DNA from 2 places in the Roseovarius sp. MBR-51 genome. Region 2 is predicted to be linked to the other one. Evidence: riboswitches for the same ligand, from Rfam matches in the RefSeq annotation. Region 2 holds a riboswitch; the other holds the start of a gene.

Region 1 (8,921 bases), on a different contig from region 2:
GTTGAGTCCCAGCCCCGTACCAATAGGTGCGCCCCAAGGCATCAGAACGCGGCACCCGGCCTCGACAAGCCGCTCGCAGAGCACGAGATCCTCGGTGCAGTAGGGGAACACCTGAAACCCGTTGTCAGACAGGATTCGCGCCGCCTCGACCAATCCAAAGGGGTCGGGCTGCAGGGTGTCGGCATGGCCGATCACCTCCAGTTTGATCCAGTTGGTGTCAAAGATCTCGCGCGCCATCTGCGCCGTAGTCACCGCCTCGCGCACCGAGTGACATCCGGCCGTATTGGGCAGGACATGCACGCCTAGTTCGCGGATCATGTCCCAGAATGCCTGTCCCGCGCGGTCGCCCCCGGACTCCCGGCGCACCGAAACGGTGGCGATACCCGCGCCAGAGCGGCGGAACGCCTGCGCGAGGATCGCCGGCGAGGGGTATTGCGCAGTGCCCAACATCAGCCGCGATGCGATCTCGGTCTCGTAGAAAACAGGCATCTCAGCCCCCTTGCCGTGGTGCGACGATCTCGATGCGGTCGCCGTCATTCAGTCTCTGTTCTGGCCTGATTGCGGCGGGAACGAAACTTTCGTTGACCGCTGTGGCCACCTTGGCCCCCGCGTACCCCAACTCGACCAGCAGCGCGTCGAGCGTTGTGGCTGCGGTATCCTGCGTGGTGCCGTTAACCGTGATATTCATGGGCCAAAAACTCCGGGTTTGCATTGTCGCCTGTCACCAAACCGGCCACCATCCGTGCCACGATAGGCGACAGAAGAAAGCCGTGACGAAAGAGGCCATTGGCATAGATCGTGCCCTCTTTGCGAACGATGCGCGGCAGATTGTCGGGAAAAGCGGGGCGCGCGTCTGCACCGATCTCCATCACCTCCGCCTCGCCAAAGGCCGGGTGCAGTGCATAGGCAGCAGAGAGCAACTCCATCACAGACCGGACCGAGGTGCGCCCGCGGTCCTCACTTTCGATCTGCGTCGCGCCTAGCATCAAAACACCGTCCCCACGTGGGACGATGTAGAGCGGAAAGCGGGGGTGAAGTAGACGAATGGGCCGACTTAGGGTCACATCTGGGGCGCGCAGGATGACCATCTCGCCTTTGACGCCGCGCAGTTCAGGCAATGCATCTTGCGCCGCAAGTCCGCGGCAATCGATCACAGGGCCATGCGGGTTCTCAGCGCTTTGCTCAAATACGACGCCAGAGCGAACAAGCCGATCCCGCAACTGCGCGAGGGCCATGCGCGGGTTAATGTGCGCCTCATCTTTGAAGTATAGCGCACGGTCGTGATGCTCAGCCAAATGCGGCTCTAACTTGGCCAATTCCTCACTTGACACTAACCGATGCCCCTCTGTCCTTCGGGCAAATTGATCCAGTTCGCGGCGATCACGTTGCAACGTTACAACAAGAGTGCCTTTACGCTCGACTTTGACGCCCTGTGCTGACCACCAATCCGCCGCCTGTTGACCCAGGCGCACGACGGGTTCCTCTGCGCTGAAGCCTTCACAAAACGGCGCAAGCATACCCCCCGCCCACCAAGAACATGCCGTTGGCCCCGGCTCTGGCGCGGGATCACGCAGGATCACTCGCGCGCCACGTGCTATCAACTCTGTGGCAACGCAGAGACCCACGATCCCCGCCCCTCGTATGGTGATCGCCTTGCTCATTTCCAGATCTCGTGAAAATGATGAACTGGTCCGTGTCCTTGGCCGATCTCCAACGTGCTGGCGGCCAAAATCGCGCGATGCAGCCAGATATGTGCGTTTTCTACCGCTTTGTTCAATGTTAGCCCCTTTGCGAGCCCCGCCGTGATGGCAGAGGATAGGGTGCATCCCGTCCCGTGGGTATTGCGCGTGGCGATACGAGGCGCGTCGAACCGCACTGCCTCGTCAAAGATCAGCCAATCGCTGCAAGTGTCGCCTCGTCCGTGTCCACCCTTCATCAGTACCGCTTGAACACCCATCTCACGCAGGCGCCGACCTTGTGCTTGCATTTCAGCGTTATCCTCAGCCTCTGACGTGGCTAGAAGGCTCGCGGCCTCGGGTAAGTTCGGGGTCAATAGATCGGCACGCGGCAAAAGCAGCGCGATCAAAGCCTCTCGGGCTGCATCCGGCAAGAGCTTTGCTCCGGATTTGGCAACCATGACCGGATCAAGCACGATCGGTCCGGAGTACGCCACCAGTGCCTTTGCCACCGTCTCGATCAGACTGGCATCGCCCAACATGCCAATTTTGATACAATCGACCCTGATATCGCCCAAAACAGCAGCGATCTGAGCGGCAACAACGGCATTCGGAACGGGATGTACATCGGTGATCGCACAGGTGTTCTGTGCGGTCACCGCGGTAATCACACTGGTGCCATAAACACCCAAAGCCGAAAAGGTCTTGAGATCCGCCTGAATCCCCGCACCTCCGCCGCTGTCGGAGCCCGCGATTGTCAATGCCGTTGCCACCATCGGCCAGTCCTCTCATGTCGAGGGAAACGGACGTGGGACGCGTGTTGCGTGCTGATGTCCGTTCCCTACGCCGGTATCAACCGGATCAGGTTCGATGGGTTGACGTAATGTCTCTCAGCCCGAAAACGGGCACCCCAACGGATGTTTCAAATAGCTAACAGCGGATTTCTCATGCTGCAAGAGGAGATTGCAGGATAGGACATGTCGCAAACAGGACTCAAGGGTGCGCGTAATCGCGTCAGGGTGAGGGAATGTTCCTTGCAGAAAGATACCTTGATGTCCTTTGCTCCTGTGCCTCTTCAGTTTGACAAGATCGCTGACTTTTCGCTTGATTCTTCGGTTTCCATTCCTGAGGCGGTGCTTGAACGGGCCGCACTACTGCTTATCGACACGCTCGGGGTGGCGGCAGGGGCGGCATCGCTCGACGTGAGCAGGATCGCGCGCGAGTTTGCAGTTGATTTTCATGGTGCGAATAGTGACAAACACAGCGCAACTTTGCTCTTTGATGGTCGACGCTGCGCAAGGCCGGGGGCGGCTTGGGCCTTGGCCACGCAGATTGACAATCTCGATGGGCATGATGGTTACAACCCGACCAAAGGGCATATCGGCTGTGCCTTAGTGCCAGCGCTCTTTGCCTATGCCGAGCAATCCTTGGATCTGACCGGGCGGCAGGCGCTCACAGCCCTTGCCGTGGGCTATGAGGTAGCCGCACGGGCAGGCGTCGCGCTGCATGCCACCACCGCTGATTACCACACGTCGGGGGCATGGAATGCATTGGGGGTCGCGACACTCGGGGCACATCTTCGGAGGCAAACGCCCGAAGTGTTACGTCAGGCCATGGGTATCGCCGAATACCATGGGCCGCGCAGTCAGATGATGCGCGAGATTGCCAATCCAACCATGCTGCATGATGGTTCAGGAATGGGTGCATTGGTTGGAGTTTCGTCTCTGATACAGGCCGAGCGCGGCTTTATCGGTGCACCCGCCATCACGGTCGAAGGGGCCGACGTGACGCATATTTGGGAGGATCTGGGACAGGATTGGACGCTCTTGCGGAATTACATAAAACCCTATCCAATCTGTCGTTGGGCCCATGGTGCGCTCGAAGGCGTTCGCGTGCTGATGGTCGAACACGGGGTTACTGGACCCGAAATCGAGACGCTTGAGGTTGCGACCTTTGCTGAATCTGCTGCGCTCTACTCCGGACTTCCCACCACCACCAGCGAGGCACAGTATTCGCTTGGCTTTGCTCTGGCGTCCTTGTTGGTTCATGGTCGGATCGGTCCGGAACATATAACCGGCGCAGGTCTTCGGAATGCAGAGGTGGCCAAGTTACATGCCCGTATCACCGTGCGCGAAGAACCACGCCACTCCGCCCGCTTTCCCGCCGGGCGATGGTCGGATGTCACGGCCATCCTGCGGGACGGGCGGCGACTTTCCTCAGGCGATGTCAATGCGCGCGGCGGACCTGAAGCGCCGATGCCCGAGGCGGACATAAGGGCCAAGTTAGGTGCAATGGCTGGTCATGTTCTGTCTGCAGGGCGCATCAAAGCGCTCTGGGATATGAATCAGAGACTATTGCAGCCCAATACACTCTTTTCCGAGCTGACCGCCCTTGTCACTCCTGCCCCGGACCGATGACGAAAAAAGCCCCGCCATAAAGGCGGGGCAAGTCAATGGTGCCCGAGAAAGTCAGGCCTTGGGCACCGGCGGTGTCTTGGGAATCAGTTGGGGCGCTCTTCCATTTCCGAACGTATTTGCTGGCGTAGCACGTCGATGGGCACAACCTTGCCCTCGCGCTTGAAGCACCAATAGGTCCAGCCGTTGCAAGAGGGCGCGCCTTCGAGATGTGCGCCGACCTGATGGATCGAACCCTTGATACTATCAGCCACCAAAGTGCCATCAGCGCGCACCTTCGCGGCGCATTTCCCGTTCATGGATGTGAGCATTTCACCGGGACGCAGCATGCCGCGCTCGATCAACTGACCAAAGGGCACACGCGGCTCTGCCCGTTTCGAGGTCGAGACCTGAAGCGCGTCGCGGTCAAATTTGCGAATGCTTGCCAGCCGCTTTTCCGCGACCACGCGATAGGCGGCTTCTCGCTCGATGCCGATGTAGTCGCGGCCCAGCATCTTGGCGACAGCCCCTGTGGTACCCGTACCAAAAAAGGGATCCAGAATGACATCTCCGGGGTTGGTGGACCCGACCAAGACGCGGTGCAACAGGCTCTCGGGTTTTTGCGTCGGATGCGCCTTGTCACCCTTATCATCCTTGAGCCGCTCATGCCCTGTGCACAGCGGGAGCACCCAATCCGAGCGCATCTGCACGCCATCATTCAGCGATTTCAGCGCCTCGTAATTGAAGGTGTATTTCGCGCCCTCTGATTTCGAGGCCCAGATCATCGTTTCATGCGCGTTGGTCAGGCGTTTGCCGCGGAAATTCGGCATCGGGTTGGACTTGCGCCAAATCACATCGTTCAGGATCCAGAAGCCCGCGTCTTGCAACGCCGCCCCTACCCGGAAAATGTTGTGATAAGACCCGATGACCCAGATTGCCCCATGGGGTTTAAGCAGTCGGCGCGCCGCCTTGAGCCAGTCATGGGTGAATTTATCGTAAGCAGCGAAGCTGGCAAACTGGTCCCACGCATCATCGACCGCATCCACCTGGCTATTGTTAGGACGATGCAGATCACCCTTGAGTTGGAGATTATAGGGTGGATCGGCAAAAATGAGATCGACGCTTGCCTCTGGCAAGCTGTTCATCACCTCGATGCAATCCCCAGCTATAATCGTATTGAGAGGGAGCGCAGGCGCGCTCTTGGCTTTGGTCATTATTGTCATCTTCTGCCTCTGTCCCGGCGCTTTTGCGCTCTGGTGGTTGGGGACCAAGATGAGTCAAAGCTGATTCGCCGTCAATTTCTTTTTTGAATCAGAGGGTTAGTTATTCTTCTTGATACAATATATTGTGGACTGGTTTGAATGAACGTCTATGGTGTGGGGTCACCCCAAGATTTAGAAGCGCTTGCTTGTGGCTTTTCGACGGGTATCCTGCGTTCCGCTCCCAGCCATAACCGGGGAACTGTTGCGCCAAATCCCACATGATCTGATCGCGCCTGATTTTCGCCACAATTGAGGCCGCCGCAATCGAGAGTGAAATGGCATCGCCGCGCACAATGGCGCGGGCTGGAAGGGTCAGACCGCGCGGGATCAGGTTGCCATCAATCAGCGCGAGGTCAGGCGCAATACCAAGCCCGGCAATTGCACGCTCCATCGCCAGATGCGAGGCGCGCAGGATATTGAGCCGGTCAATCTCGTCTACGCTGGCATGGGCGACGCTGACATGTGCAGTAGCGAGGATGACGTCACAGAGCGCGGCGCGACGGGCAGCGCCCAGCTTTTTGGAATCATTCAGGCCTTCGGGAATATTGCCCGGATCGAGGATCACGGCGGCGGCGGTCACCGGCCCCGCCAGCGGTCCGCGCCCGACCTCGTCAACACCGACAATGCGCCGATAGCCCTGTGAATGGGCGGTGTGTTCGTGGCTGAAATCAGGACCGGACATGGCCCGCAAATACACAGGGCGACGGCAAATGCAAAGGGAGGAGCAAGCCCCTCCCCCTCCCATCTGCTTGAAGGGTTCAGTAATAGCCGTATTGGTTCAGACAGTTGTCTCGATAGATCACCTGATGATGCCCGCCTACGCGCACGGCACAGGCTGACGGCAGGGCATTGTAAGAGCCGTAGCGCTGGTTCAGGCAGCGACCAGAATATCCAGCCCGGTTGCCCGCGTAGACACGACAGGCCCCCGGCAAGTTGACGCGCTGTGCCCGGCGATTGGTGTTGCCATAGCCACCGCGACCGTTGTCATAGCTACGATCGTCATAGGCGTTGTTATGACGACGATCATTGTTGTAGTCGTTTCGACCATCGTCGTCCCGATACCCGCCGCTGTTTTTCTGCTTGTTGCTGTTGCTGGCAATCGCCGCGCCAACGATTGCGCCCAAGGCAAGCCCAACGGCGAGGTTGCGATTGTCGCTCTTATCGCGGGCAAGCGCAGGCGTTGCGGTGACCGTGGTCAGCGCAAGAGCGCCGACCAAAAGGACTGAAGTGAACTTGCTGAACATCGGACGCTCCTTTCAGATGCGGCGAGATTAGTTGCGATGATTGTCCCGGTGGTAAGGAACGTGGTTGCCATAACCGCGCTGATAGACCGGGCGGCCTTGGTGTGGACGCCCATAGCCACGCTGGGGTTGATAATAGCGCTGCTGGTTGTAGTGATGCCGCTTGGGGCTGTGCTTGTAGACCTGCTTGTGATGTCTTTTGGGGGCATAGTAGGGCTGCTGATATCCGTGGCCACGTGTGACATAATCCTTGCGGCGGTCGCGGTTGCGGTCGTCGGAAATCGCGGCGCCGACGATGGCCAGCGCCGCCACACCGGCGATGATGGCGGCGGTCTCGCCCCGGTTCTGCGCTTGGACAGGTGCCGCGGTGAGGCTGGTCACGGTCAGAGCCGCGCCGATGATGAGAGCGATGAACTTGCGATGCATGGTCATTCCTTTCAGGATGCTGACGGTCGTTACTCTGCGTCGGCCCACATGACCGGACGCTGTGACCTAAGGGTGGGGTCGGGCTGTCCAGACAGGCAATAACGCCCAGATGATATCAGATAACACGCCGTTTCCCGGTCACTCCGTCGCACAAGTTATTGAATAGCTGCTGGCCTTGGCGCATCTTCGCCACATGACACAGAGCATACGCCCCCTCATTCTTGCCTTTGGCCTCGTCCTTGCCGCATCTTCGGCGCATGCGGCCTGTCAGGTGGAATACAAGGCCAAGCGCGACAAACCGCTTGAGCTTTATTACGACGTGACGGTCGTGAACGCGCCCTGCGCCTCGGCAGAGGCGGCCCTTCGAGCGCAATTGGCACAGCAAGGGCTGACCTTGCTCAAGGTGCTGTCGAAGAAGGAAAACTGAGGTGACTTTTTCACAGGCGCGCCGATGCGCGGGATAACCACCACCGCCGCCGATGCACGCCGATCTGGCAACCGCGTGGTGATTGCCGGAGTGGGTGGCATTGTGGCGATCCTCACAATTGCGGCCGTTTTCCTGTTTCTCAGCCTGCCGGACGCCAACGCCTTTAATGCGCGGGTCGAGCGGATCTTTGTCGAGAACGATGCACTGACCGGTCAAGGCGAAATCAAACTGCTGGAAATTCTGGCGCTTTCGGGCACGGCATTCTCGGAAACGCTGGTCAGTTACCGGATGGTGATTTTTGTGCTGCTGGTTTTCGCCACAGCGCTCTTGGTCGCCTCATTGCTGTTTCTGGTGATGCTGATCACCCTCAACCGCCGCATGGCGCAGATCGAGCGTTCGGGAATTCAGGTCAGTTCCCTTCTGATCAGCCGAGAGGAGAAGACCGTCTATCTCAACGACATGGGTTTCAAGCTGACCGAGGCGGCCATGGAAACCCTCAGCGTTCTGGCCGAGGCGCGGATGGATGATGACGTGATGAGCGGGGCCGAGATTGAGGCGGTGATTTCTGGGCGCAAGCCTGAGGATTGCGAAGAGGCGGCAGGCGCCACGCGGATCAAACGCCTGCGCGATACCTTGGGCAATCAGTTGGTGAGTGAACTCTTGGTCAAGAACATCGCGCGGCGGGGCTATATGCTTGCCATCGACAAGGATGTGATCCGGGTGATCTGAGGCGGCTCAGACCCCCAATGCCGCGACCAGCCGCGACCAGTCATGCGCCCAGCCATCATCGTTGCGTTCGCTCAGGCGGATCATCCAAAGCTCCATCTCTTGCCCCGGCAGCGTTTTATCAAGGGGCACCAATCGCCCCTCGTCCAGATCGCGTTGCACCATGCCTTCGGGCAGCCATGCCACCCCGATTCCCCGGCGCGCATATTCATGCGCCGCCAGCGTCAGCGCGGTTTCGGCGCGGCGGCGCAGGATGCGGTTTGCCGGAATACGCGGCAGGATCGCGCGCGCCATGATCTGCCCCAGAAATACATCTGCCGGATATCCGATGAACGGCAGGTCATTACCCTGCGCCAGACGCGGGGCCGCCACGGGCCTTAGCCGCTCGCGCCCCAAAAGAACCTGCTCAAAGCTGCGGTTGAGCGTGAGTGGCGCAATTTCAGGCACGGCATAGACGACCGCCAGATCGGCCTCGCCCGACAAGAGGCGCAAGAGACATTCCTCGCGGTTGTCAGAGCGCACCCGCACCGGCCGCCCGCCCTGTGCGGTCAGGATGCTGACAATCGCCGGGGAATGGGTGGTGGTGATGGCATGCTGACAGGCGAGCGTGAGGCCACGCGCGCCGGCGCTCTGCATCAGGCTCTCGCGCAGGTGGCGCAATTGCGTGGCCAGCGCCCGCATCTCGCCTGATTGCGCCTCGATATCGGGCAAGAGGACGACAGGTTTGCGGCGCCGATCAAAGAGCGGCACGCCAAGCGCCTCCTCGATCG
Region 2 (8,921 bases):
TGCCGTGGATGCCTCTGGCTCGTCAGCGCTGGCTCGTCTGGCCGAGGCCAAGGGTGCGGTCGAACTGCTGCTCGCTCAGGCCTATGCACGGCGCGACCGTGTGGCGTTGATCGCGTTTCGGGGTCAGGGCGCAGAGCTGATCCTGCCGCCGACGCGCGCGCTGGTGCAGGCCAAGCGGCGGCTTGCAGGTCTGCCCGGTGGCGGCGGCACGCCTCTTGCTGCCGCGCTTGAGGCGGCGCTGATCCTTGCCCGTCAGGCCGAGACCCATGGTCTGAGCCCGGCGCTGGCGCTGCTGACCGATGCGCGGGCCAATATCACGCTTGATGGCCACGGCGACCGGGTGCAGGCGGGGTTGGATGCCACGCGCATGGCCCGCCTGTGGCGCGACCAGAGCCTGCCCGCCATCGTCATCGACATCTCAGCCCGTCCTGGCCCGGAACCGGCACATCTTGCGGCCGAGATGGGCGCGCGGCACCTGCCTCTGCCCCGCGCCGATGCACGCGCAATCTCTGCGGCTGTGACCTTGGCCTTGGGAGATTGAGTCATGGACTGGCAGCGCGATCTGGCGACATGGCCCCATAACGCGCATTCCCGGCGGCTATACAATGCGCCACATCACTGGCATGTGCAGGAAATGGGCAGCGGTCCGCTGGCGCTCTTGCTGCATGGGGCCGGGGCCTCGACCCATAGCTGGCGTGATCTTATGCCGCTTTTGGCGCAGAGCCACAGGGTGATCGCCATTGATCTGCCGGGTCAGGGATTCAGCCGCGCCGGTGCCAAGCGTCGTCTGGGCCTGCCCGGTATGGCAGAGGATATCGCAGCCCTTTGCGAGGCGCAGGGGTGGCAGCCCGATCTGATTGTTGGGCATTCGGCAGGGGGCGCGATTGCGCTCGAGCTGGCCACGCGTCTGAGGACCCCCGAGGGCACGCCGCCGGACATTGCCTGTCTCAATGCCGCCTTGGGCCCCTTTGAGGGCGTCGCGGGCTGGCTGTTTCCAGTGTTGGCCAAGCTGCTCGCGCTTAACCCTTTGACAGCGGCGCTCTTTACGTTGGGTGCGGACAAGGTGACGCGCGCACGTCGTCTGATCGAGAGCACGGGATCGCGCATCCCGCCCGAGGGTCTGACGCTCTATGGGCGTCTGATCGCGGACCGGGCGCATGTCGATGGCACGTTGCAAATGATGGCGCAATGGAATGTGGCCCCCTTGCTGGACCGGTTGAGTGCTGTTCCCAACCGGTGCCTCTTGATCACCGGTGTGCGGGATCTGGCGGTGCCGCCCGATACCTCGATGCGCGCGGCGGCACGCCTGTCCTGCGCGCAGGTGGTTGCGTTGGACGGGTTGGGGCATCTGGCCCATGAAGAGGACCCTGCGCGTATTCTGGCGACGTTGAACGACAGCGCAAACTGGCCCGGCTGATCCGGCTCAGGCGAGGCCCGGCAGAGGGGGCGTGCGGCACGGTTGCGCGGCGTGGACGATCGCGCGTCCGCGGCCTGACGCCTTGACGGCATAGAGCGCCAGATCGGCGTCGGCCATCATCCGAACAGGCTCTGGTCTATCATAACCACAGCTCAACGTGACGCCGATACTGGCTGATATCCGGCACTCCTGAGCGTGAAAGACCACGGGCTCTTGCAGCCGGGCAATCATGCGCGTGGCTAGGTCTCTGGTCGGCGCGTGGTCTGTCATACCCAAGAGGAGAATGACGAATTCATCCCCGCCCACCCGCGCGATCAGGTCGTCGGCGCGCACTTCGGCCAAGAGCCTCTCTGCGACCACTTGCAACACGTGATCGCCCGCGGCATGGCCCAGTGTGTCATTGACCTGCTTGAAGAAATCGAGATCCAGATGCAGAAGTGCGAAATCCTGCTCGCTCTGCATCAGTCGATCAAGCACATGATCGAGCGCGCGCCGGTTCCTGAGACCGGTCAACGTGTCGGTGAAGGCCTGTTCTTCGGCAGCGATGCGCGCGCCCTGCAGCCGTAGATTCAGCTTGCGCGAGGCCTCCATTGCGGCGGATTTTGCCTCTATCAGATAGAGCATCTCGGTCGTGAGATCGGTCGCGGTGAAATCCGCGCCGGTGAGGCCAAAATCGCGCACGGCCTCCCCAACCGAAATCCCGAAGGAGAGGTTCACCACCGCGCCGCCGCCGGGCAGGGCCAGCAGCAAACCCTTGAGCGTGGTCCGTGGCGCGGCCCGCAGACGGAGCCGCAGACGCACGCCGTGACAGGCGCGCAGCTCCACCATATCGCGCGCTTTTTGCGGGCGGCAGAGGTCGATCAGGTCCAGAAACCGCACGCCGTGCATCGGACTATCTCCAAAGAGCTTGGCAAGGGTTGGCCCCGACCCCACCACATGCCCGGTTTCGTCCAGCACTGCATGCATCGGGCAAAAGCCCGTCAGAATCTGGCACAGCACCTGATCGCAATTCGTCATGGCGCAGCCCCTCCCGCCCCCAGAACAAAGGCGCGCCCATCGGCAAACCCCTCGTCCAGAAGCCGAATTTCGAGGATCTCGCAGGCCCCGCCCTCGCCCTGATGCTCGACCACCGCGAGCGCGCCGTAATCATCCGCCATCGCCCGCAAGAGCCCGACCATAACTGGCCCGAAACGCAGCCCATCCCCTTCTGGACAACCGACATGCAGGCGGTAGAGCCCACCGCCCTGATCAAGCAGTTCCAAGGCGGGCAAGTCGAGGTCGGAAACCGCAAGGCGCGCGCGCTCGGGCAGGTCATCGAGCGAATGCAGGAAATCGACAAAATCCACACCGCTGAACCGCAGCAAGCGGCGCAACGCCTCGGTCGCCGGATTGGAGACCAGATAGGTGCCGATATCCTCGAGCAGATCATCGCTCCCGCGCGCAAGCCGCGTACCTACCGCCGCAAGCACCCGTGCGGTCACCTGCGGCTCATAGATCATCATCGATTCAAATTCGGTCAGGCCCAGATCCAATCGCCGGACCGTGTCAATCCACACATCGCGCCCATAGGTATCCCTGACAAATCTCTCGATGGCGCGGTTGACCAGCCCGTGCATGACACTCTCCCCTCAGATGGCGCCAGCCTGACAGCCAAGTCCTAACAAGCGCTGAACATCTAAAATGCAGGGTATATTCCCTACGCCACCCCAGACTTGCCAACCGCAAGACGCATTGCTAAACCTGACATATCCGTTGGGGTGCCCACTTGGGGCTGAGAGGCGAAGAGCCAACCCATCGAACCTGATCCGGCTTGCACCGGCGGAGGGAACGGAGACCGCGCAGCCTTGCGCCCTTCTTCCCCTTAGCCTGCGGCCCAAGTTTGAAGAGGCCGCGCATGACCGCACCGCCCAGTCTGACCCTCGATGGCAGCGCCCGGATTGGGGCGGTGCCGGTCTTTGGACCGCTGCGGCTAACCCTGAAGGCCGGGCGCATAACCTGTCTGCTCGGACCGTCCGGCGTGGGCAAGACGACGCTCTTGCGCTTGATTGCCGGGCTGGACGAGGTGACGGAGTTTGCCGGGACAATCACCGCCTCGGACGGTCTGCCGCTTCCGGGGCGCATGGCGCTGATGGCGCAGGGTGAAATGCTGATGCCCTGGCTTGATGTGCTGGGCAATGTGACGCTTGGGGCGCGGCTGCGCGGCAGACCGCGCGACAGTCTGCGTGCGCGCGAGATGCTGGCGCGCGTGGGTCTGGCGGATCATGCCGACAAGCGGCCCCATGCGCTCTCGGGCGGGCAGAAACAGCGCGTGGCGCTGGCCCGCACGCTGATGGAGGATCGGCCCATCGTCCTCCTCGACGAACCGTTTTCGGCGCTGGATGCGCGCACCCGCGCGCAGATGCAGGATCTCACGGCCACGCATCTGACGGAGCGCACCGTGCTGATGGTCACGCATGACCCGGCCGAGGCCGCGCGCATGGGACACGCCATCCATATCCTGACCGAGACCGGGCTGGAGGATGTGACGCCGCCCTCTGCTCCGGTGCCGCGCGCGGTGGATGACCCCGAAACCCTCGCCGCACAGGGCCGCCTCTTGGCCCGCCTGCGTGCGCCCGCCTGAGAGGACCCCGCCTTGCGCCCCACCGACCAACTCAAATCCCTTGTGGCGACCGATTGGCAGGCCGCCACCCGGCACGCATTTACCGACCAGCTTGCGGCGGGCACGCTGCCCGAGGCGCTGATGCTCGCCTATTTGCAACAGGATTACCTCTTTATCGAGGATTTCGTGCGGCTCTTGGCCTCTGCCATCGCCCATGCGCCCAGCCTGCCCGATGCCATCCCGGCGGCGCAGTTTCTGGGGCTGATTTCAGGACCGGAGAATACCTATTTCCTGCGAGCGATTGACGCTTTGGGCGGCACAACAGAACCGCCCGCCGCGCCCCACCCGGTGACAGCCGAATTTCAGGCGCTGATGCGCGCGGCGGCAAGATCAGGGCGCTATGCGCAGATGATCGCGGTGCTGAGCGTCGCCGAATGGACCTATCTGGACTGGGCCAGCCCGCATGCAGAGCGTGCCGAACACCTGCCGTTCTGGTTCGGGGAATGGATCACCCTGCACAGCGGGCCGGGGTTCGAGGGCGTCGTCACCTATCTGCGGGATCAGCTTGATCAGGTCTGGCCCACGCTCTCGCCCGAGGATCAAGCCGCCGCGCAATCCGCCTTTGTCACCGCCACGCAACTGGAGCGCGCCTTTTTTGACGCGGCCCTCGCCGGATACCCGACCGCATGAGCCGCCTCATCACCATCGCCACCTCGACAGCCCTCGCGCTGGTGCTCTGGCAGGCGCTGGTGACGCTGGCGGCATTGCCGCCCTTTATTCTGCCGGGGCCGCTGCGCGTGGCCGAAACCCTCTGGGCCAGCCGGGCGCTGATTGCCCATCATGCGACCATCACCGCCGCAGAGGTGCTGCTTGGCTTGGCCTTGGGTGCCATACTCGGCGGTCTCTCGGCGATTGGCCTTGCCTCCTCGCCTATGGCGCGGCGCCTGATCCGCCCGATGATGGTATTTTCCCAAGCGATCCCGGTCTTTGCCCTCGCGCCGATCCTCACGCTCTGGCTGGGCTATGGGCTCTGGTCCAAGGTCGCGATGGCGCTCTTGATCATCTATTTCCCGGTCACTTCGGCGTTTTTCGACGCGCTGATGCGCACACCGCCGCAGTGGCTCGACCTTGCGCGGGTCATGGGGGCCAGCCGCCGCCGCCTCATGTGGTACATTCGCGTGCCAGCGGCCCTGCCCGGTTTCGCCTCCGGCCTGCGTCTGGCAGCGGTCTATGCCCCCATCGGGGCCATTATCGGCGAATGGGTGGGGGCGTCCAAGGGCTTGGGCTACCTCATGCTTCTGGCCAATGGCCGCGCCAAGATTGATCTGATGTTCGCCGCCCTGATCGTGCTGGCGATCCTGACGCTTTGCCTTCATGCCGGGGTGGACCGGGGGTGTAGAAGGTGGCTGGATGGCAGGGCGGCGGGCTGAGCTTTTTCTTGGACAAATACTCCTACCCGCTACTGCCCCGCAGTCACGCACCTGACGTGCGCGCCATAAAAAAGATCGTCTGCCGTCCCAATTCCATCCATATTCACGTTCTAAGCTGCAGGCATGAGCACATTGCCCCCGACCCGCCTTACGGTGCCGTTGCGCCTCTCGGTCTTTGTCGACGCCGAGAATATCCCTGTGACGCATGCTCAGACCATCCTTGATCTGGCCCACCGCCACGGTGCCCCTGACCTGCTGCGCGCCTATGGCAATCTCGGCCTTCTGCCTGATTGGGACAAGGTCGCCGGCTTTCAGTTCATCCATTCCGGCAGCGGCAAGAACGCCACCGACATGCTGATTTGCGTTGACGCGATGGAGCGCGCGCTCTCGGATCAATGTGCGGCAGTTCTCTTGGTCAGTTCCGATCAGGATTTCACCCATCTCGCCACCCGCTTGCGGGGCTATGGTCTCACCGTAATCGGGGCGGGAGAGGCCAAGACATCAGAGCGGTTTCGGGCGGCGTGTTCAGAGTTTAAAGTGCTTGCGTTCAATCCGACAATTTCCAGGCCGGTCTCACAAACAAAGTCAGAAGCCGCAAAGCCATTGATGGCAGACCCCGTGACAGAATTCGATCAGAAAATCCGCAATCTGATCCGGTCCAACGGCAAGGACGCAACCGGGCTCGAAGTCAATGTGCTATCTGGGCTTATGTTCAAGGCACATAACTTGAAGATCGGCACGACGCCTGAGAAGACGTGGCGCGCTTACTTTGTAAAACGCCCAACGCTCTACGCGCTTGACCCTAAGGGGCCGAATGCGAAGGTCCGCTATAGACCCGAAGCCTTTAGCAGGCTGCTGAAAAAGTCGGCCCTCGACGCGGTTATGAGAACATGATTCACTTCCGGCATGGCAGCGGCAGCAGGAGGTGGCGATGCGTGGGACGGACGAGGCAAGCGGGTCGCTGTTCAGCTATGTTGATCTTGAGCAGCGGGTTCCGGATCGTCATCCGCTGCGGTTGATCCGTCGGGTCGTCAATGACGCGCTGGCCAGCCTGGATGCCGAGTTCGCCGCGCTCTACACCGATTTTGGCCGCCCCTCCATCGCGCCGGAGCGACTGATCCGTGCGAGCCTTCTTCAGCTCCTGTTCTCGATCCGCTCGGAACGGCAGCTGATGGAACAGATGAACTATAACCTGCTGTTTCGGTGGTTCGTCGGCCTTGGCATCGACGATCCGGTCTGGGTTCCTACGGTGTTTACCAAGAACCGCGATCGGCTGCTGACGACCGACATGTCGCGCAAGCTGATGGCGGCGATCCTGGCGCACCCGGAGGTCCGTCCGCTCCTCTCGGATGAACACTTCTCGGTAGACGGCACTTTGGTCAAGGCGTGGGCGTCCATGAAGAGCTTTCAGCCCAGGAACAGCGCGCCGCCACCGCATGACGATGATCCTGGCGGACCGCCACCACCGGCCGACGCGACCTTCGCAAACACCGAACCGCAGCCCCAGCAGACAGAAACGCAGCCGATGCCCGACACGCCCCGCCATATCCGCAACGCCGCAGTGAACTTCCGGGGCCAGAAGCGCTCGAACGCAACCCACATCTCTGTGACGGACCCCGATGCCCGTCTCTACAAGAAAGCACCGGGTGCCGCGGCGACATTGTGCTTCATGGGACATACGCTGATGGAGAACCGCAACGGGCTGATCGTGCAGGCCGATTTGACCCATGCCGATGGTTACGGCGAGCGCAAGGCGGCCCTCGAGATGATCAACCGACACTCCCCTGGCTCGACCCGGCGCCTGACGCTTGGAGCAGACAAGGGATATGACAGCGCCAACTTTGTTGCCGCACTCAGGCGCATGGTTGTGACGCCACATGTCGCGCAGAAGGCCCGGAGTTCCGCAATCGACGGGCGAACCACCCAGCATCCCGGTTATGCCTTGTCACAGCGGCGCCGGAAGAAGATCGAGGAACCCTTCGGCTGGGCCAAGACCGTGGGCGGCATGGCCCAGACTGTTCATCGCGGCCTCGACAGGGTCCGCGCCCAATTCACAATGACCATGGCAGCCTGCAATCTGGCCAGACTACCGAAACTCCTTGCCCCCTGACGAAGGGGTCAAACCCGACCCGGCGTCCGCAGTCGCAAAGAGCCACCTTCAAACCGTGGGGGAAGAATAACGTCCTTCAAGGCTGACTTCTTCAGCAGCCTGTTAGGACTGCATCCGCCTGAAACACTTCGGTTTCCATCATGGAAGGTCACCCCTTTTGCTTTGGGACTCAAAGTGGACCAGTATAGCCCTCAATCAACAAGCCTCTCACGCACCGCAGCGACACCGACGTCATACCGACAAGAGACCGACGCCGCGTTCAACACCCTCAGAAATCCGTCGGTGCCCCGCCCTCGGCCTTGCGCCGGGCCACGAAATCCGCCAGTTCCTCGCGCACCGCATCCTCCATCGGGGGCGGCTCAAAGCCCGCGATGATGTCTTGGAACACCTGATGCGCACGCGCGGGCGTCCAGACGGCGCCTGCCGCCTCCCATGCCTCATAGTTTCGCCAATCGCTGAGGAAGGGCTGATAGAAGGCCGTGGTATAGCGGTCCTGTGTGTGCTGGATGCCAAAGAAATGCCCTTTGTCGCCGACCTCCCGGATCGCCTCAAATGCGATTTCGTCGGGTCCGGTGGCCCAGAGCATCGGGTCCATATAGCGTTGGATTTGCTGCAGGATTTCGCAATCCATGATGAATTTCTCAGGGCTGGCGATCAATCCGCCCTCAAGCCATCCGGCGGCGTGATAGACCATATGCGCCCCCGCCTGCACCGCGGACCAGAGGCTGTTGGAGGTCTCCCACATCGCCTGTCCGTCGGGCACATTGGCGGCACAGACGCCAGACGCGCGCATCGGCAGCTTGTAGAACCGCGCCAATTGCCCGGTCATCTGGGTGGCGCGCATGTATTCCGGCGTGCCAAAGGCCGGTGCGCCGGATTTCATGTCAACATTCGAGGTAAAGGTGCCAATGGCACAGGGCGCGCCGGGGCGGATGAGCTGCGCCAGAACCACCGCACAGAGCGCCTCGGCAATGGATTGCGCCACCGCGCCCGACATCGTTACGGGAGCCATGGCGCCAGCCAGAGTGAAGGGTGTGACCACAAGCCCCTGCCCCCGCCGTGCCAGACGCATCCAACCATCGAGCATCGGGTAGTCGTGTTTCAAGGGCGAGGTCGAGTTGATGTTGGTATACATGCGGGGCGTCGCCTCGAATTCCTCGTGGCTGAGGCCGCCCGCGATCCGCACCATCTCCATCACGTCCTCGACCCGCTCTGCGCCCAGGCTATAGGCATGCATCGCCTTGTCGGTCAGCGTCAGCTTGTCGTAGAGCACGTCGAGATGCCGGACGCTGGCGTGAATGTCCTGCGGCTCCACCGGATAGCCGCCCGCGAAATGGATGCAGTTGAAATACTGCGTCAGTTTCA

What was found. Region 2 has a riboswitch for thiamine pyrophosphate ahead of ACSSVY_RS11985 (ABC transporter ATP-binding protein). Riboswitches for the same ligand answer to the same signal wherever they lie in the genome.
Region 1: it holds a riboswitch for thiamine pyrophosphate, as region 2 does, so the genes downstream of both, thiD (bifunctional hydroxymethylpyrimidine kinase/phosphomethylpyrimidine kinase) here and ACSSVY_RS11985 (ABC transporter ATP-binding protein) in region 2, are expected to answer to the same signal.

Annotation. Positions count from the first base shown of each region.
Region 1 covers NZ_JBRJGQ010000008.1:21,522-30,442, reverse strand. The annotation lists gene ACSSVY_RS12885 (thiazole synthase) at 1-489, opposite strand, end outside; gene thiS (sulfur carrier protein ThiS) at 491-688, opposite strand; gene ACSSVY_RS12875 (FAD-dependent oxidoreductase) at 672-1,661, opposite strand; gene thiD (bifunctional hydroxymethylpyrimidine kinase/phosphomethylpyrimidine kinase) at 1,658-2,452, opposite strand; TPP riboswitch at 2,498-2,599, opposite strand; gene ACSSVY_RS12865 (MmgE/PrpD family protein) at 2,729-4,093, shown strand; gene ACSSVY_RS12860 (DNA methyltransferase) at 4,177-5,292, opposite strand; gene ACSSVY_RS12855 (ribonuclease HII) at 5,393-6,013, opposite strand; gene ACSSVY_RS12850 (hypothetical protein) at 6,090-6,575, opposite strand; gene ACSSVY_RS12845 (hypothetical protein) at 6,603-6,998, opposite strand; gene ACSSVY_RS12840 (hypothetical protein) at 7,192-7,425, shown strand; gene ACSSVY_RS12835 (winged helix-turn-helix domain-containing protein) at 7,450-8,154, shown strand; gene ACSSVY_RS12830 (LysR family transcriptional regulator) at 8,161-8,921, opposite strand, start outside.
Region 2 covers NZ_JBRJGQ010000007.1:143,793-152,713, forward strand. The annotation lists gene ACSSVY_RS11965 (magnesium chelatase subunit D) at 1-541, shown strand, start outside; gene bchO (alpha/beta fold hydrolase BchO) at 545-1,417, shown strand; gene ACSSVY_RS11975 (diguanylate cyclase) at 1,424-2,434, opposite strand; gene ACSSVY_RS11980 (heme NO-binding domain-containing protein) at 2,431-3,033, opposite strand; TPP riboswitch at 3,161-3,261, shown strand; gene ACSSVY_RS11985 (ABC transporter ATP-binding protein) at 3,312-4,037, shown strand; gene ACSSVY_RS11990 (TenA family protein) at 4,050-4,706, shown strand; gene ACSSVY_RS11995 (ABC transporter permease) at 4,703-5,446, shown strand; gene ACSSVY_RS12000 (NYN domain-containing protein) at 5,570-6,340, shown strand; gene ACSSVY_RS12005 (IS5-like element ISRssp10 family transposase) at 6,378-7,556, shown strand; gene ACSSVY_RS12010 (trimethylamine methyltransferase family protein) at 7,825-8,921, opposite strand, start outside.